2 regions of the Streptococcus sp. ELY_137 genome follow, and region 1 is predicted to be linked to the other one. Evidence: predicted binding sites of a transcription regulator. Region 1 holds the regulator's gene; the other holds the start of a gene.
What was found. The regulator NrdR, encoded in region 1, represses ribonucleotide reductase genes. The targets are predictions, from matches to a motif close to ACACNATATATNGTGT.

Region 1 (16,152 bases):
CAAGGAGCAGTTGCCGGAACGGCTAATGCTTTGACAATCGCCGTCGGCGGTACGATTCTACTTTTGGTTTATGCCGGTACACGCGTTCAGTCAGGAAGTCTTTCTAAAGATTAGTGGTGAAGCAGTTGATTAAGTTTGAAAATTTTTCTTTCAAATATGACGCACAAACGGAACCAACGCTAAAAAATATTACGCTATCAATTAACAAGGGAGAAAAGGTCTTAATCGTAGGACCGTCAGGCTCAGGGAAGTCCACCTTGGCTCAAGTTATTAATGGGATTATTCCAAATACTTACAAAGGAGAACACTCTGGTCAGGTCTTTATCGATGGTCAAGATGCTTTTGAGCTCTCTATTTATGATAAATCCCATTTAGTCAGTACCGTTTTGCAAGACACAGATGGACAATTTATCGGTTTATCTGTAGCGGAAGATCTAGCTTTTGCTCTTGAAAATGATTGTATGCCTCAGAGCGAGATGGTTCAAACTGTACATAACTGGGCTGGGAAATTAGACTTGGTTGATTTGCTCAATCATAGGCCGCAGGATTTATCTGGCGGGCAGAAACAGCGTGTCAGCTTGGCGGGAGTTCTTGTTGATGAGAGTCCTGTGTTGCTTTTTGATGAACCCCTAGCAAATTTAGACCCCAAGTCGGGACAAGATACTATTGATTTGATTGATCAGATTCATAATGAGACAGGAGCGACTAGTCTCATTATAGAACACCGTTTGGAAGATGTTCTATATCGCCCGGTCGATAGGGTTATTCTCATTAATGACGGGTGTATTCTTTTTGACGGTTCCGCAGATGAGATTCTATCCACTCCCCTATTAACAGATAACGGTATTCGTGAACCACTGTACATTACCGTTTTGCGTCAATTGGGAATGGATATCAGTCAGGTCAAAGGTCTGTCAAGGCTTTCAGATATTGATTTATCAGGGGTAGCTTACAGCAGCAGCCCTTTGGAACATGTACGGCCGACTTCACAAGCGTCCTTGCTTGAGGTTAAAGGACTCCAGTTTGCTTATGAAGCTGAGAATCCGATCTTGAAAGATGTCAATTTTACCTTTCATAAGGGAGAACGTATCGCGATTGTTGGTAAAAATGGTGCAGGGAAATCGACCTTAGCTAAGGCTTTGACGAAATTTGTATCGGCAGATGGTGACTTAATTTGGCAGGGGCAAAATATCTCAGGTGACTCTATTAAAGAGCGTGCTAGTCGGATAGGTTATGTTTTGCAAAACCCTAATCAGATGATTAGCGAAACTATGATTTTTGATGAAGTTGCTAAAGGTTTGCGCCTGCGCAATATGTCTGAAGAAGAGATTGAACCACTTGTTTTAAGGACGCTTCAGATATGCGGTCTGTATGAATTTCGCAAATGGCCGATTGCGGCTTTATCCTACGGTCAAAAGAAACGGGTGACGATCGCTTCGATTTTAATCCTTAATCCTGAGATTATTTTTTTAGACGAACCTACGGCTGGTCAGGACATGAAAAATTATACTGAGATTATGGACTTTCTTGATGAGCTTAATCAGGCAGGGCGTACGGTTGTTATGATTACACATGATATGCAGCTGATGCTGGACTATTCTGACCGCTGCCTTGTTATTGCTGATGGCGGAATTATTGCCGATCGATCTCCCATTGAGGTTTTAGCAGATAGGGAACTGATTGCTCGGGCTAATCTGAAAGAGACTAGCATTTTTCATCTGGCTCAGATGATGAGGGTAGATGCTGGTTCGTTGACACAATTTTATCGGCAGCGTAAGGGGGCGTACTATGGCAGATAAATTGATAGGCTATCATGAGGGAACAGGATTTCTCTACCGGTTGTCAGGTAGTACGAAACTCTTATTTTTTGTTTTGGTGTCCATCGCCTGTATGACAACTTACGATACTCGCTTGATTGCTATTGTTGGCTTGGGGGCACTTGTTCTTTTTCGCTGGGCTAGAATTAAGTGGTCGGAAGTCTCCTTTGTCATGCTTATTGTTATGCTCATTGCTTTATTTAATATTGTAATGGTTTATCTTTTTTCCCCTTCTTATGGTGAGGAGCTCTATGGGAGTAAGACAATATTACTGGCTGGCTGGGGGCGCTTTTATCTAACGAGTCAAGAACTATTTTATCTTTTAAACTTGATTTTGAAATATTTTTGTACGGTACCTCTAGCTATTCTTTTCTTGATGACAACTCATCCCAGTCAATTTGCAGCCAGCTTAAATCGTATTGGAGTTCCCTATAAAATTGCCTATTCAGTGAGCTTGACACTGCGCTATATTCCTGATGTTCAGGAAGAGTTTGGTATGATCAAATTGTCACAGGAGGCGCGTGGTTTGGAATTGTCCCAGAAAGCAAGCCTTATCGGTCGTATTAAGGGGAATTTGCAAATTGTTATCCCCCTAATTTTGGGTTCTTTGGAGCGTATTGATACTATAGCAACTGCGATGGAGCTGCGCCGATTTGGAAAATATAAGAAGCGGACTTGGTACCGCGCTCAAAAAATGACAGTCGGAGACTGGTGGACCTTGCTTTTGGCCATTATTCTATTATTGATCAGTTTTCTACTTATCTTTGCTAATGATGGCCGCTTTTATAATCCTTGGCAGTAACCTTTTACAGTCAAAAATGGTAAGTTAGAATGATATATCGGGTTTACTTTTTAGTACTTAGGGGGCTTTTCCTAGTGTTTTCTGACAGCGGATTTGCTGATTTTTGGTAAGCTCTAAGAAATATTTGATAGCCAAAAGGCTCTATAGTTTCTAGTGAGGATTCTGCCCACTACAGAAATTATAGAGCCTTATTATGTTAATTTTCAGCCTGTTTCATGCTCCTTGATGTGATACATGCCCCTATGCGAGCGGGTGAGTATCGAAGGCTATTTGAGAGCATTCAGATAGTCGTATTTTTCAAAGGTATCGGAACCAGCTACAGCGACAATGGAGGAATCTTCAGGAAAGATGGTATCGGCTAGGAGATTGGTTTTTAATGTCTCATTCTTTTTTGGGCGATAGCCGATGACATTGATATCATACTTACTGCGCAAGTTAAGTTTAGAAAGTTCTTTGTTGCGCCAGCTTTCAGGGAGTTGGAATTCTATGATAGCAATGCCTTCTTCCAAATGAAAGATATTTTGGATACGATGGCGCAGTATGGTGGAGGCTAGGGTACGGCCAGATTCTCGTTCGGGTGAGATAACACGACTAGCCCCCATTTCATAAAGTACTTCTTCAAAGGTCGTATTACGAGCCTTGGCAGCAATAAAAGGGACACCCAGTTTCTTACAATTCATCAGCGCTAAGACAGAAGAATCTAGGCTATTACCCGTAGCAATGACAACTTGTTGGCATTGGTCAATACCAGCGTCCCGCAGGGTATCAATATTGGTAATATCTCCTAGAATGGCTTTGTTGACCTTATTAGCAATGGCTTGAATGTGGTCGGGATTATTGTCGATGGCAATGACCTCCTCACCGAACCTTGCGAGTTCTTCGGCAAGGGTAGTTCCGAAAATACCGAGTCCCAGAATACCAACAATTTTTTCTGACATAATATTCCTTTCATTAGCCCAAAGTTAGATCCGTCTGGGCGTAGTTAATGGTTTGTTTATTTTTTTGTCGCAAGCTCAGGAGCACTGTTATTGGCCCGACACGTCCAAAAAACATCAGTGCCATGATAACCCAGCGTCCCCCCGTAGATAAGTGGCTTGTCACGTCCATAGAAACACCGACAGTTGCTAGAGCGCTGCAGGACTCAAATAAAAGCTTGAAAGGGGATATATGAGGTTCAAGCTCCAACAGGCTAACATAACCTATCATTAGAATGACAAAGAAAAAGACTAAGATCGTCAGTGTTTGCTTTAATAGCTGGATAGGAAGGGTTCGATTGTAGACACTGACTTGAGTTTGTCCTGACAGCTCAGCTCTGAAAATCAGGAAGGTAATAGCAGTGACAATGAGTTTCAGGCCTCCAGCAGTCCCGCCTGGTGCCCCTCCAATAAGCATTTGAAGCATGAAGATAAAGTTGATGGAATTGCCGGCCTGTGTGTAATCAATTGTTGCAAAACCTGCAGTTCTCATAGTGACCGTCTGAAAGAAGCTAACGAGACCTTGCTGGTAGAAGCTAAGGTTGCCGATAGTGGCGGGGTTGTTTAGTTCTAGGAGCCAGGCCAATACAGTTCCTAGAATGAGAATGGTAGAAGTTGTGACTAAGACCAGTCGAGTCTGAACAGAGAGCCTTCGCCTTGCCAAACGAAACTGACGAGGACGTTCGCTCAACCATGATTTTATCATGTCGACAATAGCCATCCAGTTACGAAAACCTAGGCCACCTGATATGATAGCGAAAGCAGTGGCTAGGTTGACAGTCCAGTTGAGCTGATAATGAAGTAGGCTGTTTGCGCCAAGATTGTCAAAGCCTGCATTGCAAAAAGCTGACACAGCAAGAAAGAGGCTGTTGAAAATGCCGTGTAACCAGCCAAAACGAGGAATAAAGTCTGTCATTAAAATAAGAGCGGTCAGACTTTCTATAGTCAGTGTTATCTTATAAATGCGAAAAAGGTAGCGTTTAAGGTCGGCGCTAGAATTATTGCCAATAGAAGACTGAAGCAATTCCTGTTGTTTAAGCGACATGTGACGATTGATACTGTAATAACTGAAAGCGATCAGACTGACAAGCCCAAGTCCACCAATTTGCATTAGGCACATAGCAACGACTTGACCTATACCATTGTAGACTTCTCCCATGGGGAAGACAGATAAACCGGTAACACAGACCATAGAGACAGTATTAAAAAGATGATCAAGATAGCTTGTGTTTTGAGCAGAGCTGTATTGCATGACGGGCAGGGATAGGATTAGACTTCCAATCACAATAGTGGAAATGAAGCTTAGGCTAATGCGCTGAGCAACTGAGAAATTTTTAAAAAGTTTAAACATGATTGATGAGATTTGTTTTATAGCGGTTTCTTATTTGGAAGGCCTGCCCTGCGAGGGTATTTATTTGGAGTTTCCTTTTTCTTTTCGATAATAGTAATGGTTCGCGGATCTCCATTGGGCAGATGGTAGGTTTGGGTATCAGTAACTTTAGCAAAGAGCAGTATCAATGCTTGCTTGGCTTGTAAGAGTTCTTCGTCAGCAGCAGCAGCTTTAAGAGCTATGAGATGACCGTTGACCTTGAGAAAGGGGACAGTCAGCTCTGTCAATATTTGCAAACGGGCAACAGCTCTGGCAGTTACTAGATCAAACTGTGCTCGGAAGGCCTTATCTTGTCCAAAGTCTTCAGCCCTTCCATGGTAAAAATGAACACCAGTTATGTTGAGTTTTTGAGCAAGGGTCTCAAGAAAATTAATACGCTTATTGAGGGAATCGATGATAGTCACCTGAAGTTCTGGACAGATAATTTTCATGGGCAGGCTGGGAAAGCCGGCGCCGGCTCCAATGTCTAAAAGTCGTATGGGACGATTAGTGACCATGCCTTGCAAAACAGGAGCCAAGGAATCGTAAAAGTGTTTTAGATAAACCTCGTTTTTTTCAGTGATAGCTGTTAGGTTAATCTTGTTATTCCAGTCAATCAAGAGTTCAAAGTAGGTCGCAAATTGCTGTTTTTGCTGTTCTGTCAGGGGAAAGCCGGCTGCAGCCAGCTGCTCGTAAAATTCTTGAGGTGTCATCAGTTTCCTTCTTTTATCCATTTTAATAGCTCTATTCTACCATGTTTTAGATTATAGGTAAAAATAAGGAATTATTGGTGGAGAAATTTTCTTTTTTTCAATGCTTTTGAAAGTCTGGACAAAAACTGGTTCAGTCCTTATGTTTTTTGGATAAACTCTTAAAACAAAGGTTGCTAATGAGACTAGCTCCACTGCTCTTATCAATGATCTTTAACGATCCCCCCGCACGGTTGAGGTACGTTTTTATCACAAGGACAAAACGAAAAATACGATCCATCTAACTGTGTGGGATCCGATAGCTCGAGGTGCAATGGCTCTCTAAAAACAAAAGGATGGGCTGATATTTTGGGGTTCAGACCATTCCAGCAGATCGAATACCTGAAAATAAGAGAGTTGCCGGCAATCAATTCCTTCTAATTTTTGAATTTTGTCCACTCCCTTTTAATTTCTCCTTACTGAAAAGGCTTTCTTTTTGTATAATAGAGGTGTATCTTTACTTTTATTTTCAAAGGAGATCACAATGTCTAAACATCATTTCTTAAAAAGTGCGCTAGCACTATCTCTTTTTGTGGCAGCCAGTGGTACTGGCCTTCTTGTTCAAGCAGATGAATTACCTTCGGCTAATAGTGGTGCGGTAGCTTCAACAGCAAGTAGCAATATAGCTGAGGAAGACGGTCGAGGGGTTCCTAATCAGGCTGCCGAGTCGGCTGTGCCAACTTCTGCACAAGCCAAAACAAGCACTCAACCTTTATCTGTTGAATCCGTGCCTTCATCTGGAGAAAGCTCGGAAACGCTAACAGGTGAAGCAGATACTGCAGGGTTTAAAATGGCTCCTCCAGTTACAGCAGCATCTCAAACTAAAGAGACTGTGAAAACACCAGAGCCTGTTGAAGGACAAACGGTTGACATGCGTATTCTCTCAACAACTGATCTCCATACCAACCTAGTCAACTACGACTATTATCAAGACAAGGCTTCCCAAACTGTCGGGCTTGCTAAAACTGCTGTGCTTATTGAAAAAGCGCGCAAGGAAAATAGCAACATTGTCCTTGTTGACAGCGGAGATACGATTCAAGGAACCCCATTTGGCACCTACAAAGCTCTTATTAATCCTGTAAAAGAAGGCCAAACCCACCCCATGTACAAGGCCTTTGAAAAATTAGGCTATGACGCTGAAACTTTGGGCAATCATGAATTTAATTACGGACTTGATTTTCTCAACCGTATGGTTAATACATCAGATGTCCCTATCGTCAATGCCAATGTCCGCGATGCTCATACAGGCCAGCACTATTATCAGCCTTATATCATTCTCAACAAAGTTTTCACTGATACAAATGGCAGACAAACAACTGTCAAGGTCGGCATTACAGGCGTTCTGCCAAGACAAATTCTAGTTTGGGATAAGGCCAATCTTGAAGGCAAGGTTATCGTTGATGATCCTGTTGAAGCAGTCAAAGCCATCGTTCCAAGCATGAAAGAAGCTGGTGCTGACATCGTTTTGGTTCTAGCTCATTCGGGTATCGGTGATGATAACTATGAAGTCGGCGAAGAAAATGAGGGCTATTTCCTAGCTGGCATTGATGGGGTTGATGCTGTGGCTACGGGACATTCACATGCTGATTTTCCTAATGGTGACGGTACAAGCTTTTACGCCAAATACAAAGGTGTCGATGATATCAACGGTCTCATCAACGGCAAGCCGGTTGTTATGGCTGGAAAGTTTGGTGATCATCTTGGTATTATGGATTTGACTTTGACCTACAAAGAGGGTAAGTGGCAGGTAACCAACAGCAAGTCTAAACTCCGTAAAATTGATACGACTTCTCCTGTGGCTGCCCAAGAGCTGATTGATATGGTTAAAGAAGAGCATCAAGGTACGATAGATTATGTTCGCCAAAAGGTTGGCCAAACAACAGCACCGATTAACAGTTACTTTGCTCAAGTGCTGGATGATCCGTCTATTCAAATTGTAAACAATGCCCAACTCTGGTATGGTAAAAAACAATTGGCTGGTACAGCTGATGCTAATTTGCCAATTCTTTCTGCTGCCGCACCGTTTAAAGCGGGTACGCGCGGCGATGCCACTTACTACACAGACATTCCTGCCGGAGCATTGGCTATTAAAAATGTTGCTGATCTTTATCTCTATGACAATGTCACTGCTATCATTAAACTTACAGGTGCTCAAATCAAGGAATGGCTGGAAATGTCTGCTGGACAATTTAACCAGATCGATCCAAACAACAGCAAACCTCAGCAGCTGATTAACAGTAACTATCGTTCTTATAACTTTGATGTGATTGATGGTCTGACTTACAAATTTGATATCACGCAGCCCAACAAGTATGACTACGAAGGAAAATTGGTTAATCCGACTGCCAGTCGCGTTCGCGAACTTAAATATCAGGGACAGCCAATTGACCCCAATCAAACTTTTATCGTCATCAGCAACAACTATCGGGCAACAGGTAATTTCCCTGGTGTCAGAGATGCTGCTGAAAAACGGCTGCTCAATCTGGAAAACCGGCAGGCCATCATTGACTATATAATATCTGAAAAAACCATCAACCCTTCAGCCGATGGCAATTGGTCCTTTACAAGTAGTATCAAGGGCTTAGATATTCGCTTTTTATCATCTGAAAATGCTCAAAAATACCTAGCTGACCATGCTGAGATTTCCTATATAGGACCGTCTGCTTCTGAAGGCTTTGGGGAGTATCGCTATACTTACATGGATTCTGACGTATCTAGTTCACTTATATCGTCAGCTGCTCCCTATGCAAATCAATTTGACAATCAGAATATTTACATTCTAACTACTAAATCTTTTGTCCAAGGTAGAGTGACTGCAAAGCCTGTCTATGTTCAGGCAACTGCAGAATCACTGGCTAAGACTAGTAAGAAAGCTCAGGAAGACCCAACATCACTACCTAAAACAGGTTTTTCTGACAGTATGGTATATCATGTAGTTGGCTATCTCTTCCTGACTTTAGCTGCTTTCTTAGTTAGAAAAAGGAAACTATAATTTGATGAGTGTCAAAAAATTTTAAAAGATTCAGTATTGATTTATCTCATGCTGAGTCTTTTTGTTTTTTTTATCATTTAATTCACTTAGACAGCTTATCGGTTTAAAAACTCACACTCAAAGGCATTCCTTCTCTTTTTCTTTTAAAAGATAGCGATTGAAAGAGCTGTTTTTTACTAAGGTTTCTGCTATAATAAAAGGGTAACACAAAAAGGATGGCAAGTTTTAATTTTACTGAGATTGGTATGAGCGTGGCTTCTGCCTGTTTCCCTTGTTAACTTGGAGGATAGATCTATGCTGTGGATAATATTAGCAGTTGTTATTATAATCGTTATTGGTTTTATTGTAGTCAGCTATAATGGTTTGGTACGTTCACGTATGCAGACGCAGGAATCTTGGAGTCAGATCGATGTTCAGCTGAAACGTCGTAATGATCTTATCCCTAATTTGATTGAGACTGTCAAAGGCTATACTGCCTATGAAGAAAAAACTCTAACAAAAATTTCTGAACTGCGTGCACAGGTAGCCCAGGCCAAGAATCCAGCAGAAGCGATGCAGGCTAGTGATGCTTTGACCAAACAGGTATCAGGAATCTTTGCGGTGGCGGAAAATTATCCTGATTTGAAAGCCAATGCTAGTTTTGTAAAGCTGCAAGAGGAACTAACCAATACAGAAAATAAAATTTCTTACTCACGTCAGCTTTATAACTCAACAACAGCCAATTACAATACAAAACTGCAAACTTTCCCAAGTAGTTTAGTTGCTGGTGTCTTTGGATTTAAACCGTCTCAATTTTTAGAAACAGCTGAAGAGGAAAAGGCTGTTCCCAAGGTTGATTTCGACTTATAGGAGACACTCATGCTCTATCAACAAATTGCATCAAACAAGCGGCGCACAGTTCTCCTTCTGCTCTTGTTTTTTAGCCTATTGGCTATTATTGGAGCTGCTGTCGGCTATCTCTGGTTGGGGAGTTTGCTTGGAGGTCTCATTATTGCCCTCATTATTGGAACTATCTATGCTATGTCAATGATTTTTCAGTCAACTAATGTGGTCATGTCTATGAACAATGCCCGTGAAATTACAGCTGGAGACTATCCTGACTATTATCATATTGTAGAAGATATGGCTATGGTAGCACAAGTTCCCATGCCTCGAGTCTTTGTTATTGATGATCCCTCTCTCAATGCTTTTGCGACTGGGTCCTCACCTGAAAATTCAGCAGTTGCTGCAACTAGCGGTATTTTAGCGGCTATGAATCGCGAAGAATTAGAAGGGGTTATCGGCCATGAAATCAGCCATATTAGAAATTACGATATTCGTATTTCAACTATCGCTGTAGCTTTAGCCAGTGCCATTACTCTGATTTCCAGTATCGGTGGTCGCATGATGTGGTGGGGTGGTGGTAGCAGACGTCGCTCTAGCGATAGTGAAGGTGGTGGCAGTATCGGCGTCCTGATGCTGGCTTTCTCTTTAATAGCCCTGATCTTGGCGCCTTTAGCTGCTAGCTTGGTTCAGCTAGCTATTTCTCGTCAGCGAGAATATTTGGCTGATGCCAGTTCAGTAGAGCTGACGCGAAATCCTCAGGGGCTGATTAGTGCGCTCAAAAAATTAGATCGATCCCAGCCTATGCAACAACCAGTTGATGATGCCAGTGCAGCTCTTTATATCAATGATCCTAAGAAAAAAGGCGGGGTTAAATCTCTATTTTTCACCCATCCGCCAATTGAAGAGCGGATTGCCCGCCTAGAGGCAGCTTAACTTAAATATGACAAAACTATCGCTCTCGTTGGGCGATTTTTGTTTTCTTGTAAAGAAATTGCAAACTATTTCTGCTATATTAAGAGCAATCAATTTTGTGAGAGTGATATTCCTTGAAAATCAAAATAGTATTTTATCGCGGCAAGCGCTGTATCTTTTAGATGAAAAAATGGAATTTTTCCCATCTAGAATAGCTGAGTGTTCACTGGGTTATGTTCTGAGGCTTATCAATATAAGTCTCATCTCTTATTATTAGCCAGTTGAACCTTCCAGAGCTTTTAGCTTGTATTGATTTTCTTTGAGTAGGCAACTTAACGACTTGATTAGGAAAAATTACTAATATCATACGTAGGTCGTACTTTCTAAGAAAGGCCTATGTTTATGTTCATCGATTGGGAGAAATTATGTTTAACATTGCAGAATTAAAAAAAAATCCGGATGGTCTTCGATTTGATCAAAAACTGGATATCAAGACTATGCTATTGGAGCGCAATTCAGAAATTATAGATGTCACAGACGTTAAAGCCAAGGGATTAGTTGGTTATGATGAAGGCCTCTTTTTACTGAATTATGATTTAACTTATCAATTGGTTCTTCCGTCAAGCCGATCGATGGAGCCAGTTTATTTGGATCAAAATATTTTTGTATCAGAAGTCTTTGTAGAAGCAGCAGAAGCTGAGGTCCAAAAAGAATTAGTTGAGGATGATTTGGTTTTAATTTTAGAGGATGATCAGATTGATCTCAAAGAGAGTGTTGTTGATAATATTTTGCTCAACATTCCGCTCAAGGTCTTAACACCAGAAGAAAGAGAAAGCGATGTTCTGCCATCGGGGCAGGATTGGTCTGTATTGACGGAATCACAGTATCAGACTTTGCAGGACGAAAAGAAAGCAGCTAAGAGTCCCTTTGCTGCCTTGGAAGGCTTATTTGATTCGGAGTAAACCTGAAGAAGGTGAATAGGTAAAAAGAAAGAGGAGAGTCTATCACTGTTTTACGGAAATAGAGATAGACAAACGAATGGAGGTAGGAGTATGGCTAAACGAATCCTAATTATTGAAGATGAGAAAAGCTTGTCACGTTTAGTATCTCTAAGGTTACAAGAAAAGGGATATCAAGTCACAGTCAGTCAAGATGGAAAATCAGGATTGACGATGGCTCTGGAAAGGGATTTTGAACTAATTTTTATTGATCTCAAGCTGCCTGATAAGGATGGTTTAGATTTGATGCATCAGATTAGACGAGAGAAGTCCATGCCGATTGTGATGATGGTCGATCGAGAAGCAATTGCCAGCATCCAATCAAAGACTGATGAACTAGCGGATGAGTATATGATTAAGCCTTTTGCTGTTGAAGAATTACTGGAAAAGGCAGAAGAAGCCTTTGCTCGCGGAAAAACAAGGATTTATCGCCAAAAGGCTCCTTACCATGATCTGATATTAGATGAAGCCAATCGGTCAGTGATACGTAAGGGGGAGAGTATTGCTTTGACCAATCGTGAATTTGCCTTATTATCGACCCTGCTTAGGCATATCAATACAGTAATGACACGTGAAGAACTGCTGGACTATGTTTGGAGCTACAGTAACGGCGCGGTTGAAACCAATGTCGTTGATGTCTATATTCGTTACCTTCGCGGTAAAATTGATATTCCTGGCAATGACTCATACATCCAGACAGTGCGAGGGATGGGGTATGTAATCCGTAGTTAATTGGGCAATAGTCTGATGAGATAGAGTGGCAATAGATAAGAGATGACTGGATTTGACAGGGAGGGTCAATCCTTTTTTTATACCTAAAAATATGATAAAATAAGGTATTACTAAAAAATGATAGAATTGGGGTGTTTGCATGCGTTGTCCAAGATGTAATCGTAATAAATCCAGCGTTATTGACAGCCGTCAGGCTGAAGATGGCAATACCATTCGTCGCCGCCGTGAATGTGATAACTGTGGCGCGCGTTTTACAACCTTTGAGCGCATCGAAGAAGTCCCCCTCTTGGTTGTTAAGAAGGATGGTACGCGGGAGCAGTTCTCTCGTGATAAAATTCTCAATGGCATTATCCAGAGTGCTCAAAAGAGGCCTGTCTCCAGTAGTGATATTGAAAGTGTAATCAGCCGTATTGAACAAAAGATTCGTGGAGAATACGACAGCGAAGTTACCAGCGAAGTCATCGGCAATCTCGTAATGGATGAACTAGCGGACTTAGATGAGATCACCTACGTCCGCTTTGCCAGTGTCTACCGCAGTTTTAAGGATGTGGATGAAATTGAGGATCTCTTGCAGCAGATAACCAATCGTGTCCATAGTAAAAACAAGAAAAATAAGGAACAAGATGAAACCGATTGATAATTTTTCTTTTGTGAAAAATAATCAGGTCAGCAGAGATATGACTAATCTGATTCGGCTCTATTTACCGATTATAGGCAGTGATGCTGTGGTGGTTTATCAGTATCTGACTAGCTTTTATGATAACGGTCAACAGTTGCATAAGATTGCTGAAATTTTAAATCACACACTCTTTGATCTGCCGCGTTTTGAAAATTCTCTTGCTGTTCTGACTGGGATGGATCTGGTGGCATTTTATCAGGATTTGGATAAATATATTATCGAACTTAGGGAGCCTTTGACACCAGAACATTTCCTCTCTCATGCTGTTTATAGGCGTTTGCTGGAGAGACATATTGGTGATGTTGCTGTGGCAGATTTGGAAAAATCCGATCTAGATCGGGTACGCAACCTTTCCAAAAAATTTTCAGAGGTTTTTTCAGATACGGGTGAGATTGATGTGCAGCCTATGAGATCCAAAACCTATTTTGACTTGGATAGTTTTAAACAAAGAATGACTATTGATGGTCTGCATTTTAGTAAGGAAAAAGAGGATGTTATCGCACTGAATAATCTTGCTGAAAAATTCAGCCTTACTTGGTTTGATGTTTATCAGTTGGCGAAGGAGACTGCCAGTCACCATAAGATTTTACCTAAGCGCATCGCAGCCAAACTCCATCAGCCTAAGTCCAACAAAGCCACTGAACTCAGCCGCGAAGAGGAAATTATCATCAGAGAGGCTAAATCCTCAGTACCTGAGAATTTTTTAGCCAAGATTAAAGTTGGCTTGGGTGCTGTAACAACGACTGATAAGGAAAAGAAGATTTTGTCAGACTTGGTTGAGATGGACTTTCTTGATGAAGTTATTAATGTCATGATAGTCTATTATTTTAAACGACACAGTTCTGCTACTTTGGCTAGAAATGCTATGATGAGTCTGGCAAATGTCGTGTCATCACAAAAGGCTACGACAGCTGAAGCTGCTTTTGAAGCCCTGCGTCAGCACGGTCGAACAAGAAATCAAAAATCCAAGCAAACTGTTTCCAGTGTGCCCGACTGGAGTAATCCAAATTACAAAGAGCAGACGACACCTGAGGAACAGCAGAAGCTTGATGAGATGAAACGTCAAATGTTAGCGAAACTTGGAAAGGGTGGTGAGTAGATGGAAAGTATAGGGGAGACCTTGGCAAAAAAGACTGCTCATGAGCGTGTTGATCTAGAAGCTCTGACTAACCAGATTATGGCTGATCAAGCAATCGCAGATTTTATTCAAGAACATCAGTTGACATCTGATGAGATCAAACGGAGCCTGCCCAAATTTAATCAGTTTTTAGGTGAACGTCGCAAGTATCAGACAGCCGATGATAGGTATAGAGCTAAGGGGTATGAGCCTATTCTTGTGATGAATGAGGGTTACGCAGATGTCTCTTATAAAGAAACACAGGCCCTCAAGCAAGCGCAGGCGCAAAAGGCCATTGCTGATCGTATTCATGTAGTTAGTTTACCGAGATCTTATAAACATATTACTTTTGAGGATGTCGATCTTACTGGCTCTCGTGCGGATGTCTTTAAATATTTGGTTAGCTTTGTAGACAGTTATCCGGCTCCTGGTCAAAAAGGCCTCTATCTGTACGGGGATATGGGAATCGGTAAGTCCTTTATGCTGGCGGCCATGGCGCATGAATTGTCTGAAAAAAAGTCTGTTGAGACAACGATGCTTCATTACCCTAGCTTTGTTATTGATATAAAAAATGCTATTAATAGTGGCAATGTCAAGGAAGAGATCGATGCCGTTAAATCGGTTCCCGTTTTGATTCTAGATGATATTGGAGCAGAGCAGACAACATCTTGGGTACGCGATGAGATCTTGCAGGTTATTTTACAGCACCGTATGCTGGAAGAACTACCAACCTTTTTCACCTCTAATTACAGCTTAGCTAATTTAGAGGCTAAGTTTGGTAATATCAAGGGAGCTGATGAAACTTGGCAGGCTAAGCGTGTACTGGAGCGTGTACGCTATCTGGCTAAGGCTGTTCATCTCCTAGGGGAAAATCGCAGATAGAACTGCAGGGAAAGCAGTGAGTATAGAAAGGAACTTAAGGAATGGCCTTACCAACTGTGGCTATTGTAGGACGTCCCAATGTCGGGAAATCAACTCTTTTTAATCGGATTGCGGGTGAGCGCATTTCAATTGTTGAGGATGTTGAAGGGGTTACTCGGGATCGGATTTATACTAAGGCTGAGTGGCTGAATCGTCAGTTCAGCATTATTGACACGGGGGGGATTGATGATGTTGATGCCCCCTTTATGGAGCAGATTAAACATCAGGCTGATATTGCCATGACGGAAAGTGATGTTATTGTCTTTGTTGTCTCAGGCAAGGAAGGCGTGACAGACGCTGATGAATATGTTGCTAAGATTCTCTATCGGACACATAAGCCTGTTATTCTGGCTGTCAATAAGGTAGACAACCCAGAAATGCGCAACGATATTTATGATTTTTATACCTTAGGGTTGGGAGATCCCTATCCTCTTTCTTCAGTTCACGGCATCGGCACGGGGGATATTTTAGATGCTATTGTAGAAAAACTTCCCGCTGAGAAAGAAGATGATGATCCTAACATTATCAGGTTCAGTTTAATTGGACGTCCTAATGTTGGCAAATCCAGCCTCATCAATGCCATATTGGGTGAGGAGCGCGTGATTGCTAGCCCCCTTGCTGGAACGACCCGTGATGCCATAGATACTAACTTTAAAGACAGTGAAGGTCAAGAGTATACTATGATCGACACTGCTGGTATGCGTAAATCTGGCAAAGTCTACGAAAACACTGAGAAGTACTCAGTAATGCGCTCGATGCGGGCTATTGACCGCTCAGATGTTGTACTGGTTGTTATCAACGCCGAAGAAGGTATTCGAGAGTACGACAAGCGAATTGCTGGTTTTGCTCACGAGGCTGGCAAAGGGATTATTATTGTGGTCAATAAATGGGATGCCATTGAGAAAGATAATCACACCGTAAGTCAGTGGGAAATGGATATCAGAAAGAACTTCCAATTTTTGGCTTATGCTCCAATAGTCTTTGTATCTGCGGAGACTAAGCAGCGGTTGCATAAGCTACCTGAGCTGATTAAACGCATTAGTCAGAGCCAGAATAGACGGATTCCATCTGCTGTGCTTAATGATGTCATTATGGATGCGGTCGCTATTAACCCAACACCGACTGATAAGGGGAAACGCTTAAAAATCTTCTATGCGACCCAAGTTTCGGTCAAACCGCCGACTTTTGTTGTCTTTGTTAACGAAGAAGAGTTGATGCATTTCTCTTATCTGCGCTTTTTGGAAAATCAAATTCGCGAAGCCTTC
Region 2 (16,152 bases), on a different contig from region 1:
CGAAGTTAGTAAGTGAACTAGCCAAACCGCCGATAGCGGTTGGCGTGTCAAACATAGGAGCTTTAGCTCCAAGTTTGACTGTTCAGTTAGATCACACAGCTTTCACACTGATTAGCGCCGACTTCATCTCCATCATCTGTGAAGGTGCGGACATAGTAGATTGACTTAACACCTTTATTGAAGGCATAGTTACGAAGAATGGATAGGTCGCGAGTGGTCTGCTTGCTTTCTTTTTTCCATTCGTACAGCCCTTCAGGAATTTCACTGCGCATAAAGAGTGTTAGTGACAAACCTTGATCAACATGCTCGGTAGCAGCTGCGTAAATATCAATGACTTTACGCATATCCATATCATAAGCAGATGTGTAGTAAGGAATGGTATCTGTCGACAAACCGCTGGCTGGATAGTAGATCTTACCAATTTTCTTTTCTTGCCGCTCTTCAATCCGTTGGGTGATAGGGTGAATTGAGGCAGAGACATCGTTGATATAAGAGATAGATCCATTTGGTGCGACAGCTAGACGATTCTGGTGATAGAGACCATCTTTCATAACGGCCTGACGGAGAGCTTCCCAGTCCTCAGCTTGCGGGATAAAGTGTCCTTCAAAGAGTTTCTTAACACGCTCAGATTTAGGCACAAACTCACCGGTCACGTATTTGTCAAAGTAAGTGCCATCAGCGTATTTAGATTTTTCAAAACCGACGAAAGACTCACTGCGTTCACGGGCAATATTGTTGGATTCAACCAAGGTCCAGTAGTTCATCAGCATGAAATAGATGTCAGTGAACTCAATCGATTCAGGACTGCCGTACTCAATGTGGTTACGAGCGAGGAAGGAGTGGAGCCCCATTGCCCCCAAGCCAAAGGTATGAGCTTGCTCATTACCGGCCTTGATCGTTGGGACCGCTTCAATATTTGAGGAATCTGTCACAAAAGTAAGTGCACGGGTCATAGCCTTAATAGAACGGCCAAAATCTGGAGATGCCATCATATTCACTACATTGGTAGAACCAAGGTTACATGAAATATCGGTTCCCATCTGTACAAATTCTTGTGCATCATTAATCAAGCTAGGCTTTTGAACTTGCAGAACCTCTGAACACAAGTTAGACATAATGATGCGACCATCTATAGGATTTGATCGATTGGCTGCATCGACATTGATGATATAGGGATAGCCTGATTCTTGCTGCAACTTAGAAATTTCGGTTTCTAACTCACGAGCAGAGATTTTTGTTTTGGCAATCTTAGGATTAGCCACTAACTCATCATACTTTTCGGTAATATTAATATAGTTGAACGGGACACCGTACTCTTTTTCTACAGAGTACGGACTAAAGAGGTACATCTCCTCATTTTTGCGGGCCAATTCATAGAATTTATCAGGAACAGTAATCCCCAATGACAGGGTCTTAACCCGAACCTTTTCATCCGCATTTTCCTTTTTAGTTGATAAGAAAGAAAGGATATCAGGGTGGAAGACATCCAGATAAACTGCCCCGGCTCCCTGACGTTGTCCCAGCTGGTTAGAATAAGAGAAACTGTCTTCAAAGAGCTTCATCACGGGCACAACACCAGAAGCTGCCCCTGCGTAGCCTTTGATTGGGGCTCCAGCTTCGCGCAAGTTGCTGAGCGAAATCCCAACACCGCCTCCGATACGTGATAGCTGAAGAGCTGAGTTGATGGAACGACCGATAGCATTCATATCGTCGGTTACTTGAATTAAGAAACATGAGACTAATTCCCCCCGACGGCTGCGTCCAGCATTTAGAAAGGATGGTGTTGCTGGTTGATAGCGCTGATGAATCATCTCCCTTGCCAAATCGCTGGCCAACTGTTCATCTCCATTTGCAAAGTAGAGAGCGTTAAAGAGAACGCGGTCCTCAATGCTTTCGAGATAATACTCGCCATCATTAGTCTTTAAAGCATACTGCTGGTAGAACTTATAAGCGGCCATGAAAGATTGAAAATGAAAGTCTGCTGCTTGCAGCTCCTGTGCTAGCCCTTCGATAAAATCAGCTGAGTACTTCCTGATAAAATCAGCTTCGATGTAATCATTAGCCATTAAGTAATTTATTTTGTCCGTAATAGAATCAAAGGCCATAGAATTAGGCACAACATTCTCCCTGAAGAAAGCCTGCAGGGCTTCTTTATCCTTATTAAGAGGAATTTGACCATTGACAGGACGGTTAATTTCATTGTTGAGGCGGAAGTAGGAAACTTCGCCTAAATCTTTAAGACTCATAGGTATTTCCTTTTATCTATAATAATTATAATGTAGGGTTGTTAAATTTAAACTGCCAAGCAGTTTTGAACTGCTTGGTCAGCCTTGTCCTTATATGTGAAACTAAATAATTTCTTTTAGTTTAGCAGGTTGAAAACCTGAGAAAGCTACATCACCAGCCTCGATAACTGGAGCGGCCGTAAAACCTAAACTCTTAACATAATCAATTTTCTCTGGCTGCTCATCGATGTTAATCTCTTCAAAATCAGCACCATTTTGCTCCAAGAACTTCTTGGTCATCTTGCATTGCATGCAGTTGTTTTTAGAAAACAAAGTAATCTGTGACATCGTATCTCTCCTATAAATTAGTACCTAATAAGGATACCCAAATTAGAAAGAAAAAGCAAGCAATTTTGCTCAAAAACCACAATATTTTGTGCCAGTCAAAAAAACCACCCCCAACATCTTGTGGTAAACTTTTCTTCTTAAAATATGCCGAGAAATCCAGTGATAGCAAGGATTCAATAGAAAACTACCAAGAAAATCGGAACCACTATCTACTATATATTAGATAACCGATGGTATTTTGGATTGAAAAATGAATGGGACAGACGCATCTACTGTCAATGGATAAAATCTTCTTGGCGGTTCGATATCCAATTTACTTGAAGTATTAAAATGCAGGAGATTCAGCCGACTTACTTTCATGGTGTTTTGATGCTGTGCCAATAAATCTTTTATAGTTCTTTGGAGGCATGCTGAAATAATAAATTTTTTCGATACTTGGTGTGTAAACTAAATATTTTGTGCACTAAAACTAATCTAGTAACATATACCATAGATTTAATACAAGTTAGGAACCCATGTACAAATCAAGAGCTATGATTTGTACTGTGGATTTTTCTTCTTCGACAATTTATCCTATTCTAAGGACAGGTAATAGTTGTGTTATACTCATGTCCGAGAGCAGTAACCTGGAAAAACTACCTTCAATGTATCTAGACTATCTAAAACGAATTCGTTAGAAATAAGCTCAGCTAAAGAGGTGATAATATGGCAGATAAAATTACGTTGAAAAATAACAAACTGCAGGTTACAGACAATCCTACCATCGTTTATATTGAGGGTGATGGCATAGGTCGGGATATCTGGTACGGCGCTCAGACTATTTTTGATACAGCGATTGCTAAGGCATATAAGGGACGAAGAAAGCTCGAATGGCAGGAAGCTCTAGCTGGTAAAAAAGCTTTTAAAAAAAACAGGACATTGGTTACCAATGGAAACTTTACAAATGATTAAGGAAAATTTGATCGCCATCAAAGGTCCTTTAGAGACACCAATTGGCCAAGGAATACAGTCTTTGAATGTTTCCCTTCGTCAGGAATTGGATCTTTACGCCTGCGTTCGGCCCATTCGTCATTTCAAAGGAATTGAAAGTCCACTGAAACATCCTGAAAAAGTTGCTATGACTATCTTTCGCGAAAATACAGAAGATCTTTATGCTGGGATTGAATGGGAAGCTGGCAGCAGCCAGGTCAAAAAGGTTTTGGATTTCCTTCAATTTGAGATGGCGGTTGATCAAATTCGTTTTCCTGAAACAACCAGCATCGGTGTTAAACCAATTTCTATTCAGGGGAGTGAACGTTTAATTCGTTCGGCTATTACATATGCCTTGGCTAATAACTTACTGCGAGTCACCCTAGTGCATAAGGGCAATATCCAAAAATATACAGAGGGTGGCTTCAGAAAATGGGGCTATGGACTAGCCCAGCGTGAATTTTCAGCTGAATTAGCCAGTGGACAATTAGTTATTGACGATATTATTGCTGATAATTTTTTTCAGCAGATTCTCCTTAATCCTGAGCGTTTTGAAGTCGTTGCCTTGACTAATCTCAATGGAGACTACGCTAGTGATGCTTTAGCTGCCCAAGTCGGTGGTATAGGCATATCGCCGGGTGCTAATATCAATTACCAGACAGGACACGCTGTTTTTGAAGCAACACACGGAACCGCTCCTGATATTGCGGGGTGTGGTCTCGCCAATCCCTGTTCAATTTTGCTGTCGGGAGCAATGATGTTGGCTTATATCGGCTGGAGTGAAGCCGCTGCTTTAATTGAAAATGCTATTGAGGCAGTATTTTCAAAAGGCTGTTTTACGAGAGATCTGGCAGGCAATCGGCCTAGTCTAACGACGGCCAAATTTATTGCTGCCTTATTAGAAGAACTGCAGAAAGAATAGCAATATTTGCTGGTTGAAAATTAGAAAATATATCTAAGAAAAGGGTTTCAAAAAATTTTCGTAAATAACTTTATACCTTGAAAATAAGCAAACGGTATGATATAATCCTATTTTGTAAGGGTTATCATGCGATAATCCAAAAAATATTTACATTAGAAAAAAGGAGAATCCTTATGGCTTCTAAAGATTTCCACATTGTTGCAGAAACAGGTATTCACGCACGTCCAGCCACTTTGCTTGTGCAAACAGCTAGTAAATTTGCCTCAGATATCACTTTGGACTACAAAGGTAAATCAGTAAACCTTAAATCAATTATGGGTGTTATGAGCCTTGGTGTTGGTCAAGGTGCTGATGTAACAATCACAGCAGAAGGTTCAGATGCAGATGATGCTATCGTAGCTATCGATGAAACAATGACAAAAGAAGGATTGGCTTAAAACTATGACAGAAATGCTTAAAGGAATTGCAGCATCAGATGGTGTTGCTGTTGCTAAGGCATATCTACTAGTTCAACCGGACTTATCATTTGAGACTGTATCCGTTACAGATACAAATGCAGAGGAGGCTCGTCTAGACGCAGCTCTAGCAGCGGCGCAAGACGAGCTTTCTCTTATCCGTGAGAAAGCAGTAGATAGCCTAGGAGAGGAAGCCGCAGCCGTATTTGATGCGCACTTGATGGTTCTTGCTGACCCAGAAATGGTTGGGCAAATTAAAGAGACGATTCGCGCTAAAGAGGTGAATGCCGAAGCTGCCTTGACAGAAGTGACAGATATGTTCATCACTATCTTTGAAGGTATGGAGGATAACCCTTACATGCAGGAGCGTGCAGCGGATATTCGCGACGTAACCAAGCGTGTACTAGCAAATCTCCTTGGTAAAAAATTGCCCGATCCAGCGTCGATTAACGAGGAATCAATCGTCATTGCTCACGATTTGACTCCGTCAGACACAGCACAACTGGATAAGAAGTTTGTTAAAGCCTTTGTGACTAATATTGGTGGACGTACCAGCCACTCTGCCATTATGGCACGTACGCTGGAAATTGCAGCTGTACTTGGTACCAATAATGTGACGGACACCGTTAAAAATGGTGACCTCATAGCAGTTAATGGTATCACTGGTCAAGTAATTATTAATCCTACTGACGAACAAGTGGCTGAGTTTAAGGCGGCTGGTGAAGCTTACGCCAAGCAAAAGGCTGAATGGGCTCTCCTGAAAGATGCTGAGACAGTGACTGCTGATGGCAAGCATTTTGAATTAGCAGCCAATATCGGTACACCTAAAGATGTTGAAGGTGTCAACGACAATGGTGCTGAAGCTGTTGGTCTCTACCGTACAGAATTCTTGTATATGGATTCTCAAGACTTCCCAACTGAAGATGAACAATATGAAGCTTACAAGGCTGTACTCGAAGGTATGAATGGTAAGCCAGTTGTGGTTCGTACTATGGATATCGGTGGCGATAAAGAACTGCCTTACTTCGATCTTCCAAAAGAAATGAACCCTTTCCTTGGTTTCCGTGCTTTGCGTATCTCGATTTCTGAGACTGGCGATGCCATGTTCCGTACACAAATTCGTGCCCTTCTTCGTGCCTCAGTTCATGGTCAATTGCGGATTATGTTCCCAATGGTTGCCCTTCTTAAAGAATTCCGTGCTGCTAAGGCCGTTTTTGAAGAGGAAAAAGCTAACCTCAAGGCTGAAGGTATTGCCGTAGCCGACAATATTCAGGTGGGGATCATGATTGAAATCCCTGCAGCAGCAATGTTGGCTGACCAATTTGCTAAAGAAGTGGACTTCTTCTCAATTGGTACCAACGACCTTATCCAATACACTATGGCTGCAGACCGTATGAACGAACAAGTATCATACCTCTACCAACCCTATAACCCATCAATCCTTCGCTTGATTAATAATGTTATCAAGGCGGCTCACGCAGAAGGTAAATGGGCTGGTATGTGTGGTGAAATGGCCGGCGACCAGACAGCAGTTCCATTGCTGGTCGGTATGGGGCTTGATGAATTCTCTATGTCCGCAACATCAGTTCTTCGTACACGTAGCCTGATGAAGAAATTGGATACCACTAAGATGGCAGAGTACGCTAACCGTGCTTTGACAGAATGTGCTACTATGGAAGAAGTTCTTGAACTTGAAAAAGAATATATCAACTTTGACTAATAGACTGTTGAAGTTAGATGAGTCTGTGACAGAAGTCCAGACTCTTTTATTGTTCTAGATTTACTAGATTAACGCAGTGGTTGAGAATTCTATCTTGGGGGAGCCACGCTCTCTCTTTAGCCAATTCAACTAGACACTAAGAGTCTAATCAACATTTAATTTAGTTCAAAATATTCTGATTATTCTTGGTAGCAGATATTGGAAAAATAGCTAAAAAGTGATAGAATAGGTCTATCAACGCTAAAAGGAGAACTAGATGACGACACAATACAAAAACTACGTCAACGGTGAGTGGGTCTTATCTGACCAAGAGATTAAAATCTATGAACCGGCAACTGGTGAAGAACTGGGCTCTGTTCCAGCTATGAGTCAAGCAGAAGTAGATCACGTTTACGAGGTAGCCAAGGCGGCTCTGCCAGCATGGCGTGCTCTTTCCTATGTAGAGCGTGCAGCTTACCTGCACAAGGCAGCTGATATCTTGGAGCGCGATGCTGAAAAGCTAGGTGCAGTTCTTTCAAAAGAGATTGCTAAAGGCCTGAAATCTGCTATTGGAGAAGTAACACGCACAGCTGAAATTGTTCACTATGCTGCTGAAGAAGGTATTCGAGCAGAAGGTGAAGTCTTGGAAGGTGGTAGCTTTGATGCTGCCAGCAAGAAGAAAGTTGCTATGGTTCGCCGCGAACCTGTCGGTCTTGTTTTGGCTATTTCGCCATTTAACTACCCTGTAAATCTAGCAGGTTCCAAAATTGCACCGGCCTTGATTTCAGGAAATGTAGTAGCCTTTAAACCACCGACGCAAGGCTCTATCTCTGGCTTACTTTTGGCAGAAGCCTTTGCTGAGGCTGGCATTCCTGCAGGTGTCTTCAATACAATTACTGGTCGCGGTTCCGTTATTGGTGATTATATTGTTGAACATGAAGCAGTTGATTTCATCAACTTTACTGGTTCAACACCAGTTGGAGAAAATATCGGGAAGTTAGCTGGTATGCGACCAATTATGTTGGAACTTGGCGGTAAAGATGCAGCTATCGTACTGGAAGATGCTGACCTTGAATTAACAGCTAAGAATATTGTTGACGGTGCTTTCGGTTATTCCGGACAACGCTGTACAGCTGTCAAGCGTGTGCTCGTCATGGATAGTGTAGCAGATCAGTTAGTTCAACTGGTTACTGAGAAAGTTGAAAAACTGTCTGTCGGTATGCCAGAAGACAACGCTGATATTACGCCATTAATTGACACAAAATCAGCTGATTATGTTGAAGGCCTAATCCAAGAAGCTGCTGACAAGGGAGCATATGCGGCAACTCCTATCAAGCGAGATGGCAATATCATTTATCCAACCGTCTTTGATAAGGTGACAACAGACATGCGTCTGGCTTGGGAAGAGCCATTTGGACCTGTTTTGCCAATTATCCGTGTTAATTCTGTTGATGAAGCACTTGAAATTGCCAACAAGTCTGAGTACGGTTTACAAAGTTCAGTCTTTACTAAAGACTTCCCATTAGCTGTTAAGATTGCTGAGCAGCTGGAAGTTGGTACAGTCCATATCAATAATAAGACTCAGCGCGGTACAGATAATTTCCCATTCTTGGGAGCTAAAAAGTCAGGTGCTGGTGTTCAAGGTGTTAAATACTCTATTGAAGCTATGACCAACGTTAAATCAATCGTGTTTGACATTGCTGATTAAAAAATAGAAGAAGAGGAGCGTAAGGGTTCAATTTCCTAGCTCCTTTTTCCATACCCAAAAAGGCTCTGTAATAACTTATGGAGACTTTATCTTCCCCACTACAGGAATCAAGGGTCATTTGCTTATAACCTATAATATGGAGAAAAGTTTAGCTTCTTTGATACTTTCACTTGAAAAAAGCAACCGTTATCCTCCGATGATTGCTTTTTTTGATAATAGGCATATACGAAAAATTATTATTGAAAGTAACGAAACTTCCCTGACTAACTTTATCCTTCAAGTTGAGCTTTAGCCCAGCTGTTATCCTGCCGTAAGGTCCCAGCACTTGTATAACTCTGTCGGTAAACATTGTAAGTTAGTCCAGGCTTATAAAAACTGACAGGCTGATCGTAATCTGTTAAGTGGTAAAGAGTAATGATATGATTGAGTTTGGTATTATAGCTAGTATCAGTCGCATAAAGACCAGTCAAGGTCTGGGTAGCCTCCTGATAGTCTCGAGTATTCGATTTATGAGTATCAGCGTAGAGATTTTGGCTGAGCAGATCAGCATAATCTTCTAAGGATTGAGTATAAGAGGGATATTTTCTGAACTGGGCATCGATCTTATAAGCGTTGCCCTTGCCATCATCCTCCCAGGTCTGAAAAGTCGCAGAGTCGCCTTTATAATCTCCCTTGATACCAAAGAGGTTATAATTGGGCTCAGAACCAAGTTTAGAAGTTCCATGGTTGCTTTCTAAGACGGCTTGGGCAATCATAACAGAAGCGTAGAGATCGTGGTCTTGGGCAATATTTCTGGCATCTTCGCCAATCTGATTGACAAAATATAGCACAGCAAGATCCTGGCTATCGCTCGGTTTGGGAGGCTGGCTGGTATTTTGACTGAAGCGGGTCAGCAGGATGTAGGAGCCAAACAAGACGATAGCTGCTGTCAATAGCATTGTCAAGATGAAGGATTTGCGATTCTGTTTCTTGATGGAAAAGAATTTTCGCCAGCCATACTTTTTGCTTTTACGTTTTGCCATGGTTCACCTCCTTTGCTGAGAATTCCGTACTGATTAGTATAGCATAGATAAAGGGATTTCTGTTGGAAAAACCAAAATATGGTAGAATAATAGAAAACCTAGCATTGCATTAAAAGCTTAGGAATAACTGATCTTCTGGTATTAGCTTCACCCGAATTAGAGATAGAGCTAGCCTACTGGCTTTTGATGGGGCATTTTGTCTGCAGATAAACGGTACTGGCTTTCAAAACCTTAGTCTTTCTAGCTATCTTGTAAATTGAGTCTGCCTTGGTGCCTAGCAACCTAGAAAAGATCCTGCCTAGCACTAAAAAGTGACAATAGCAACGAAAGTTTACCCTTATTCAGTATTAAGGAGCAGTTTATGCGCGATAATCATTTACATACTTATTTTTCTTACGATTCCGATGCCCGATTTGAAGATTACCTGAGTCAATTTAAGGGGGAGATTGTAACAACTGAGCACTACGATCTCTCAAATCCCTATACTAGGCAGGATGATATTCCAGATTATAAAGCTTACACAAAAGAAATTGCAGATTTGAACAAAAAATTTGGCAACCGTATAAAAAGGGGCGTTGAAATTGGTTATTACCAGCCGCGTGAAGCAGACATTTTAGAATTTTTGTCTGATAAGAACTACGATTTAAAGCTGCTTTCAGTTCACCACAATGGCCGCAATGATTATTTAGATGATGAGATAGCAGATAGAGATAAATATGAAGTGACCCAAGAATACCTAGATAGACTGGAATATGCTATCGGTCGAATTGATGCCGATGTATTGGCTCATTTTGACTATGGTTTTCGCTTATTTGAGATGTCAGTAGCAGAGCTTCAGCTGTATCAAGAGCAGCTGCTTCGAATCTTTCAAAAAATGATAGATAACCATCTAGCTTTTGAGTTGAACAGCAAATCTATGTATCTCTATCATCATGAACATCTTTACCGCTATGCTCTCTCTCTAGTCAAATCATTGGGCTGTCAGCGCTACTCCCTTGGCTCAGATGCCCATAAATTGGATCATTTCCGTTTGAATTTCGATAAAATGCAAGTACTTATGAAAGAGTTTGGTATTGATGAAACCCAGCTTATTTGAGCCTACAATCACCGCTTGGATTTTCGAGAAAATTCTGGCAAAATCTTTCAATGACTTGGGAATTATGTTAGAATGAAGTGGTAAATAATTTTAATAGAAGAGGTATGTGAAATGTCACGTAAACCAATTATCGCCGGAAACTGGAAGATGAATAAGACTGCTGCAGAAGCTCGTGAATTTATTGATGCTGTGAAAAACAATATTCCTTCAAACCAACTCGTTGATACTGTTGTGGGCTCTCCTGCCCTCTTTCTTGAAGGCATGAAAAAAGGCGTTAAAAATACTGAATTGCAAGTAGCTGCCCAAAACTGCTACTGGGAAGACTTTGGTGCTTTCACTGGTGAAACAAGCCCAGCAGCGCTTGCAGCTCTCGGTGTTGAATATGTTATCATTGGTCACTCAGAACGCCGCGATTACTTCCATGAAACAGACGAAGAAATCAACAAAAAAGCTCATGCTATTTTCGACCACAACATGACTCCTATCCTTTGCTGTGGTGAGTCTCTCGAAACTTATGAAGCAGGAAAAACGGCTGAATGGATTGAAGGACAAATTACTGCAGATCTTAAAGGTTTGAGTGCTGAGCAAGTGTCTAACTTGGTTATCGCTTACGAGCCAATCTGGGCTATTGGTACTGGTAAATCAGCTGATGCCAACATTGCTGATGAAATCTGTGGTGTTGTTCGTTCAACAGTTGAAAAACTCTACGGTACAGAAGTGGCACAAGCCGTTCGTATCCAGTACGGTGGTTCTGTAAAACCTGAAAATATTGCGGAATATATGGCTAAAGAAAATGTTGACGGTGCCCTTGTTGGTGGTGCTTCACTGCAAACCGATAGTTTCCTTGCCCTTCTTGACTTCGTAAAATAGGTGTCTGTAATAAAACACTATAAAAAGCAACTCTACCCAGAGTCGCTTTTTTTGTTGCTTCGCTTTATTATCATCGTCCTAAAATTTTTTTAATAGTATTTAGAACTTTATATTTTAATGGATTTGGATAGTAGCGAAAGGTTCCCGTTTTACGGACGATATAGCCGTTGAAATTCTGTTTAAACTTCAAGACACCATCGCTATTATCGAAAATCCCCTGAATACCTAAGAAATTGTAGGTTGGAATGCCACGTTTTAAGGCTTCTAACATGACATATTCCTGCAGGAGGGCAGGTGCGTAGAATTTGTTAAATTCTGTATAAGAACCGCTAAAAAGATAGATAGCTTCTTGTTTCGTATAGACAAAAAGGCTGCCTGCCAAGATGACGTCATCCTGGCCATATTGTTCAATCAGCTGTCTAGCTTCGCTTTTACGAACCTCAAAGGTTTCATACTGACTGGAGAATTCCCGAAGCTGATTTTGTTTTTTTTCTGAGTTTGGATTTTTTTCTAAGTCGGCTTGCAATTTAGAAATCTTTTGTCCCAGTTTATCTTGATCGTCCTGCAAGTGTCCTAGGTAGTCTTGGAAGTTGATACTAGCCACCATAAATTCAGCCTTGTCCCCCCAGCTATCATAGAAATCCTGATAGTAGTCTAGGGGTTTGTCGGTATAATCACGACGATCTGATGTTGTGGACGTAATCTCTTTGAAGATTGATAATTCCTCGCGCTGGAGCTTACGCAATTTGGTCCCAAAAGTCTTAGACTTTTTAACTAGCGGACGTCCCTTCTTGCTGAAGGATTTTAGCAGATTATCTGCAGTAAGAGCAGTCATATCCTTGACATAATGCCAGTCAGGTTCACCGCCCGGATAGCCAGTCTGAAGGCCATCGTGCTGAAAGCCTAAATCGGTTAAAGTTTTAATCAGCTCAGGGCGCTCTTGATCACTGGGCTTACCATCACTGTCAAAAGTTTGGTAGGTATCATAGGGTTTCACAATAAGCTCTAGAACCCCCTGGTTCTTAGCATAGTCCTGCAAAGCTTGATAAAAATCACTGAGATACCTAGTATCTGTTGAAAAGGGGCCGGAATTAATTTCCATGTGGAGGCCACCAGTCATAGGGATAGTGAAAAGCAGGGCAGCCACTTGCAGCTTCCCATCAGCTTTAATCCCTACATAGCTGATACTATAACCGCGTCTGCGAAAGAGGTCTGCCATTTCAACGGATTGCATGAAGGATTTGTAGGAAACTTCTTGGCTGAATTGTTCAAAAACTTCTTGACTCAAAATTTCAAACGTCATTAGTGGTTGCTCCTTGCTTGTTTCCGTTTATTGTAAGCAAACATGGCCGGTTTATAGAGAAGGCTGACAGGGATATTAAACTCACCGATAAATTCTTCGATGGTTGGATTAAAATTAGATTTGAATTTAGTCAAACCGTCATCCAATGTTCCTTCGACACCGCCCATATTGGCCCAGGTGATACCATCAGTATAGGCATCTTCAAAAACTTTAGGATAAAGTGAGTACTGTGGATAAAATTTCTTGAATTCGTCGTTCATTCCGGCGTAGAGCATTTCCATAACATTACCGAAACGAACAGATAAAATTCCAGCGATAATAAGGTCATCATCGTATTTATTGACAAAGTCTTCAAATTCCGCAATATATTTTTTTACTGAGTTTTGTTGCTGAGTCAATTTGGTCAGTCGCTTCTTTTGATGGTCAGCCGTTTCTGATAAATCTTTTTCAATCTGCTCCAGCTGCTCTTTGTACTCAGCTAAACGCTTGGACAGATTAACCTTAGCCAAGTGCAGATAGGCATCATCACCATAGATGGACATCATCTTTTTAAAATAATCATAGTTCCGTAGGGCAACTCCCTTGCGATTTTCTGTCAGTGCAACAACATCAGCAAAGGCTTGAACATCATCAATACTGCCGCGACTTGTTACAACCCCACGATTATTGGCATCTTTCATTAACCGTTTAGTATGTTTGGGGAAGGTTGCTGCCATATCTTCTTGAGTGTAAACGTTGGCTTGAAAACGAGGCTGAATGCTCTCTGCGATTTCACTTGTTCGTCCAGTCCACTGTGCCCCAGCTTTTTGAAGTTTATCTAAGATAGCCAGAGTATCAGGGTTTTCTTCAATCTCTTCCCCGATCTTATATGCTTTTAACAGCAAGGCTGGATCAAACTTAATAAAAAGGGCACGTTTTGATTTCCCATACTTTTTCAAAGATTGGATAACAAAATTAACAAGGTCTTGATCCGTATAATCCATGATTGGTCCGCGCGGAATATAGAGCATGGTAAAACCTAGAGGCAGGCGCTTAATCAGGATAGAAGCAGATGCAATTTGGACCTCATCTTTGTAAAAACCAATGCGCTCATTGCTCCAATTATCCTTGACCTGTGCCCAAGCACTGCTTTGGAGTAGGTTGGTCTGATTGCTTGCTTTAGCAAAATCATCGTGTTCTTGTGCTGAGATACCAACTTTATAGGTAAACATTAATTTAAGACCCACTTTCTAAGGGCGTAAGCAACGCCGGATTCATCATTTGATTTGGTAATATGTTTGGCAATTTTTTTCAATTCAGGATTGCCGTTGGCCATCACAACGGGGTGCCCGACAACTTCCAGCATAGCTCGGTCATTTTCCTCATCACCGATGGCCATGGTCTCATCTAGACTATACCCCAGATGCTGCGCTAGGTGTTTAACAGCTTCCCCCTTGCTGGCAGTCTTATTGAGAATTTCCAGATAGAAAGGCCGGGACTTCACGATTGTGAAACGCTGATAAAAATCTTCAGGAATCTTGGCGATAGCAGCATCCAATAGTTCAGGTTCATCAATATACATAGCTTTAACGAAGTCTTTATCAGTGACTTCTTCAGGTGTACGGTAGAAAATAGGCATGCTGACCAAGGTAGATTCATGGACAGTATATTTTCCAATATCACGATTGCTGGTATAGATACCATCTTTAGTGATAGCATGCGAGTGGATCCCCAATTTATTCGCTAAGACCTCAATATCCAGATAGTCCTCATAGGCTAAACTATCTGAAAGCAAATCCTGACCGGTTGCTGTATCTTGAACCAGTCCGCCATTGAAGGTAATGACATAGTTGTCAGGTTCATTTAAATGGAGTTCGTTTAAAAGACTTTGGACACCGATGATAGGACGGCCAGTTGTAATAACCACTTTGACCCCAGCAGCCTTGGCCTCTTGGATAGCATCAAAGACATCAGCAGTAATCTGACGTTCGCTGTTAACCAAGGTGCCATCAATATCAACAGCCACGAGTTTAATTGCCATAGCATCTCCTTAATTATCAATTATAAAAGTATAACTAATACTCTCTGAAAATTAACAGGATCTCGGTAATTCTCTTTGAGCATAAAATAACAGCCTTTCTAAAAAAGGCAGAACACCTCTACTATATTACTAAAAATCCTGCCATTTGTCATGACAGGCAGTAATAGCATGAGACGCTAAAAGTTTTGAAAATAGATAACAGAACTCTATAGGTAAGCACTTAGCACGAATTTTCTAGTGGTCTAACATCATTATAGGGGTGCTTCGGCTGAGTGTTCTACAGCAGATAATCATTTTTGGAATAGCTGAGAAATTGTTTTTTTTCTTCTTGAAAGAGATCATCTGTCTCCAGCATTTCAGCAGGAAAATAGAAGCGGTAATCACCGTGAATAGTCCCTGTCAATGACTTGACAAGGGCTGATTCTTGGCTGAGTTCCTTGAGGTTGTCATCCTTTTGCAGCAGTTCAATCTGTGTTCGAGGGCTTTCTTTCTCAGGTCGATAAATGTCGTAAGGAAGATCAAAATTTTTGTGCTCTGCCGTATAATACTCTGGATCATAGCCTATAGCGGCTACTAATTTTTTTAAATCTCGCAAGTCTGTTTGGCTATCTTCAGTTAAAATCAAGGATTTAAAGAGCTGGCGGTTAATAAAACGATTGGCCAAGTCGGCCAGAATAGCATCGTCTGCCTGTATCCAGGTTTGAAAGTAGGTATTCATCACACCGTCATCTAAGTGCAGATAATCCTGCAAGTTGTAATTGTTTTCAAAAAAAGGAATCAAGCAAGGAGAGGTCTGAATGAAGTAGGATCGTTGCTGAGGATAGAGTTCCTTAGCGCGTTTCAGCAGATTTTGAAGTAAGACCTCCATTGCCCGACTGGCAGGGTGAAAGTAGACCTGCATATACATTTGGTAACGGCTAACTAAATAGTCCTCAATGGCATGTGTCCCGTTGATTGTGAAGGCAATCCCTTTACCAAAAGGACGGATAACGCTGAGAATGCGGGTGAGGTCGAATTGACCGTAGCTCGCTCCGGTATAATAAGCATCGCGCAGCAGGTAATCCATACGATCGCAATCAAGTTGGCTGGAAATGAGCTGTTCCACCTGTTTATTAGGATAGGTATGGTTGATTACGCTAGCAACCTTATCAGGAAAATCGGGAGATATTCGGCGCAAGGCAGCATTGACCTGAGTAGCAGGATTGGTGATAATATTTTGGGTGATAGCCTCGTGGTCTGTACCAAAGAGGCGCTCAAAAGTATGAGAATAGGCACCGTGCCCCAAATCATGGAGGAGGGCTGCAACCATGGTCAACTGACTGTCTTCTTTGTTCCAGTCCTCAGGATAGCGCTGCTCAAAATAACTCACAAGGCGGTTTGCGATATGATAAACGCCCAAGCAATGTGAGAAACGGCTGTGCTCAGCACCGTGAAAGGTATAACTGGTTGTAGCTAGCTGCTTAATACGGCGTAGACGTTGAAATTCACTAGTATTAATAAGATCGTAAACAAGAG

Region 2: a site for NrdR is predicted at 2,650-2,665, ahead of AC4HAO_RS07575 (redoxin NrdH). Genes of this name have one in related genera too.

What each region holds. Positions count from the first base shown of each region.
Region 1 covers NZ_JBZFUL010000001.1:163,584-179,735, forward strand. The annotation lists gene AC4HAO_RS00790 (ECF-type riboflavin transporter substrate-binding protein) at 1-114, shown strand, start outside; gene AC4HAO_RS00795 (ABC transporter ATP-binding protein) at 117-1,799, shown strand; gene AC4HAO_RS00800 (energy-coupling factor transporter transmembrane component T family protein) at 1,789-2,619, shown strand; gene AC4HAO_RS00805 (potassium channel family protein) at 2,886-3,557, opposite strand; gene AC4HAO_RS00810 (TrkH family potassium uptake protein) at 3,571-4,944, opposite strand; gene rsmG (16S rRNA (guanine(527)-N(7))-methyltransferase RsmG) at 4,962-5,675, opposite strand; gene AC4HAO_RS00820 (bifunctional 2',3'-cyclic-nucleotide 2'-phosphodiesterase/3'-nucleotidase) at 6,196-8,703, shown strand; gene AC4HAO_RS00825 (LemA family protein) at 8,998-9,552, shown strand; gene htpX (zinc metalloprotease HtpX) at 9,562-10,461, shown strand; gene AC4HAO_RS00835 (YceD family protein) at 10,866-11,402, shown strand; gene AC4HAO_RS00840 (response regulator transcription factor) at 11,493-12,170, shown strand; gene nrdR (transcriptional regulator NrdR) at 12,310-12,807, shown strand; gene AC4HAO_RS00850 (replication initiation and membrane attachment family protein) at 12,794-13,948, shown strand; gene dnaI (primosomal protein DnaI) at 13,949-14,848, shown strand; gene der (ribosome biogenesis GTPase Der) at 14,890-16,152, shown strand, end outside.
Region 2 covers NZ_JBZFUL010000009.1:32,987-49,138, reverse strand. The annotation lists gene nrdE (class 1b ribonucleoside-diphosphate reductase subunit alpha) at 87-2,246, opposite strand; gene AC4HAO_RS07575 (redoxin NrdH) at 2,349-2,573, opposite strand; partial or broken gene icd (NADP-dependent isocitrate dehydrogenase) at 3,279-4,464, shown strand; gene AC4HAO_RS07565 (phosphocarrier protein HPr) at 4,638-4,901, shown strand; gene ptsP (phosphoenolpyruvate--protein phosphotransferase) at 4,906-6,639, shown strand; gene AC4HAO_RS07555 (NADP-dependent glyceraldehyde-3-phosphate dehydrogenase) at 6,896-8,326, shown strand; gene AC4HAO_RS07550 (glucosaminidase domain-containing protein) at 8,596-9,348, opposite strand; gene AC4HAO_RS07545 (PHP domain-containing protein) at 9,710-10,444, shown strand; gene tpiA (triose-phosphate isomerase) at 10,556-11,314, shown strand; gene AC4HAO_RS07535 (aminoacyltransferase) at 11,385-12,617, opposite strand; gene AC4HAO_RS07530 (aminoacyltransferase) at 12,617-13,828, opposite strand; gene yidA (sugar-phosphatase) at 13,828-14,637, opposite strand; gene AC4HAO_RS07520 (HD domain-containing protein) at 14,915-16,152, opposite strand, start outside.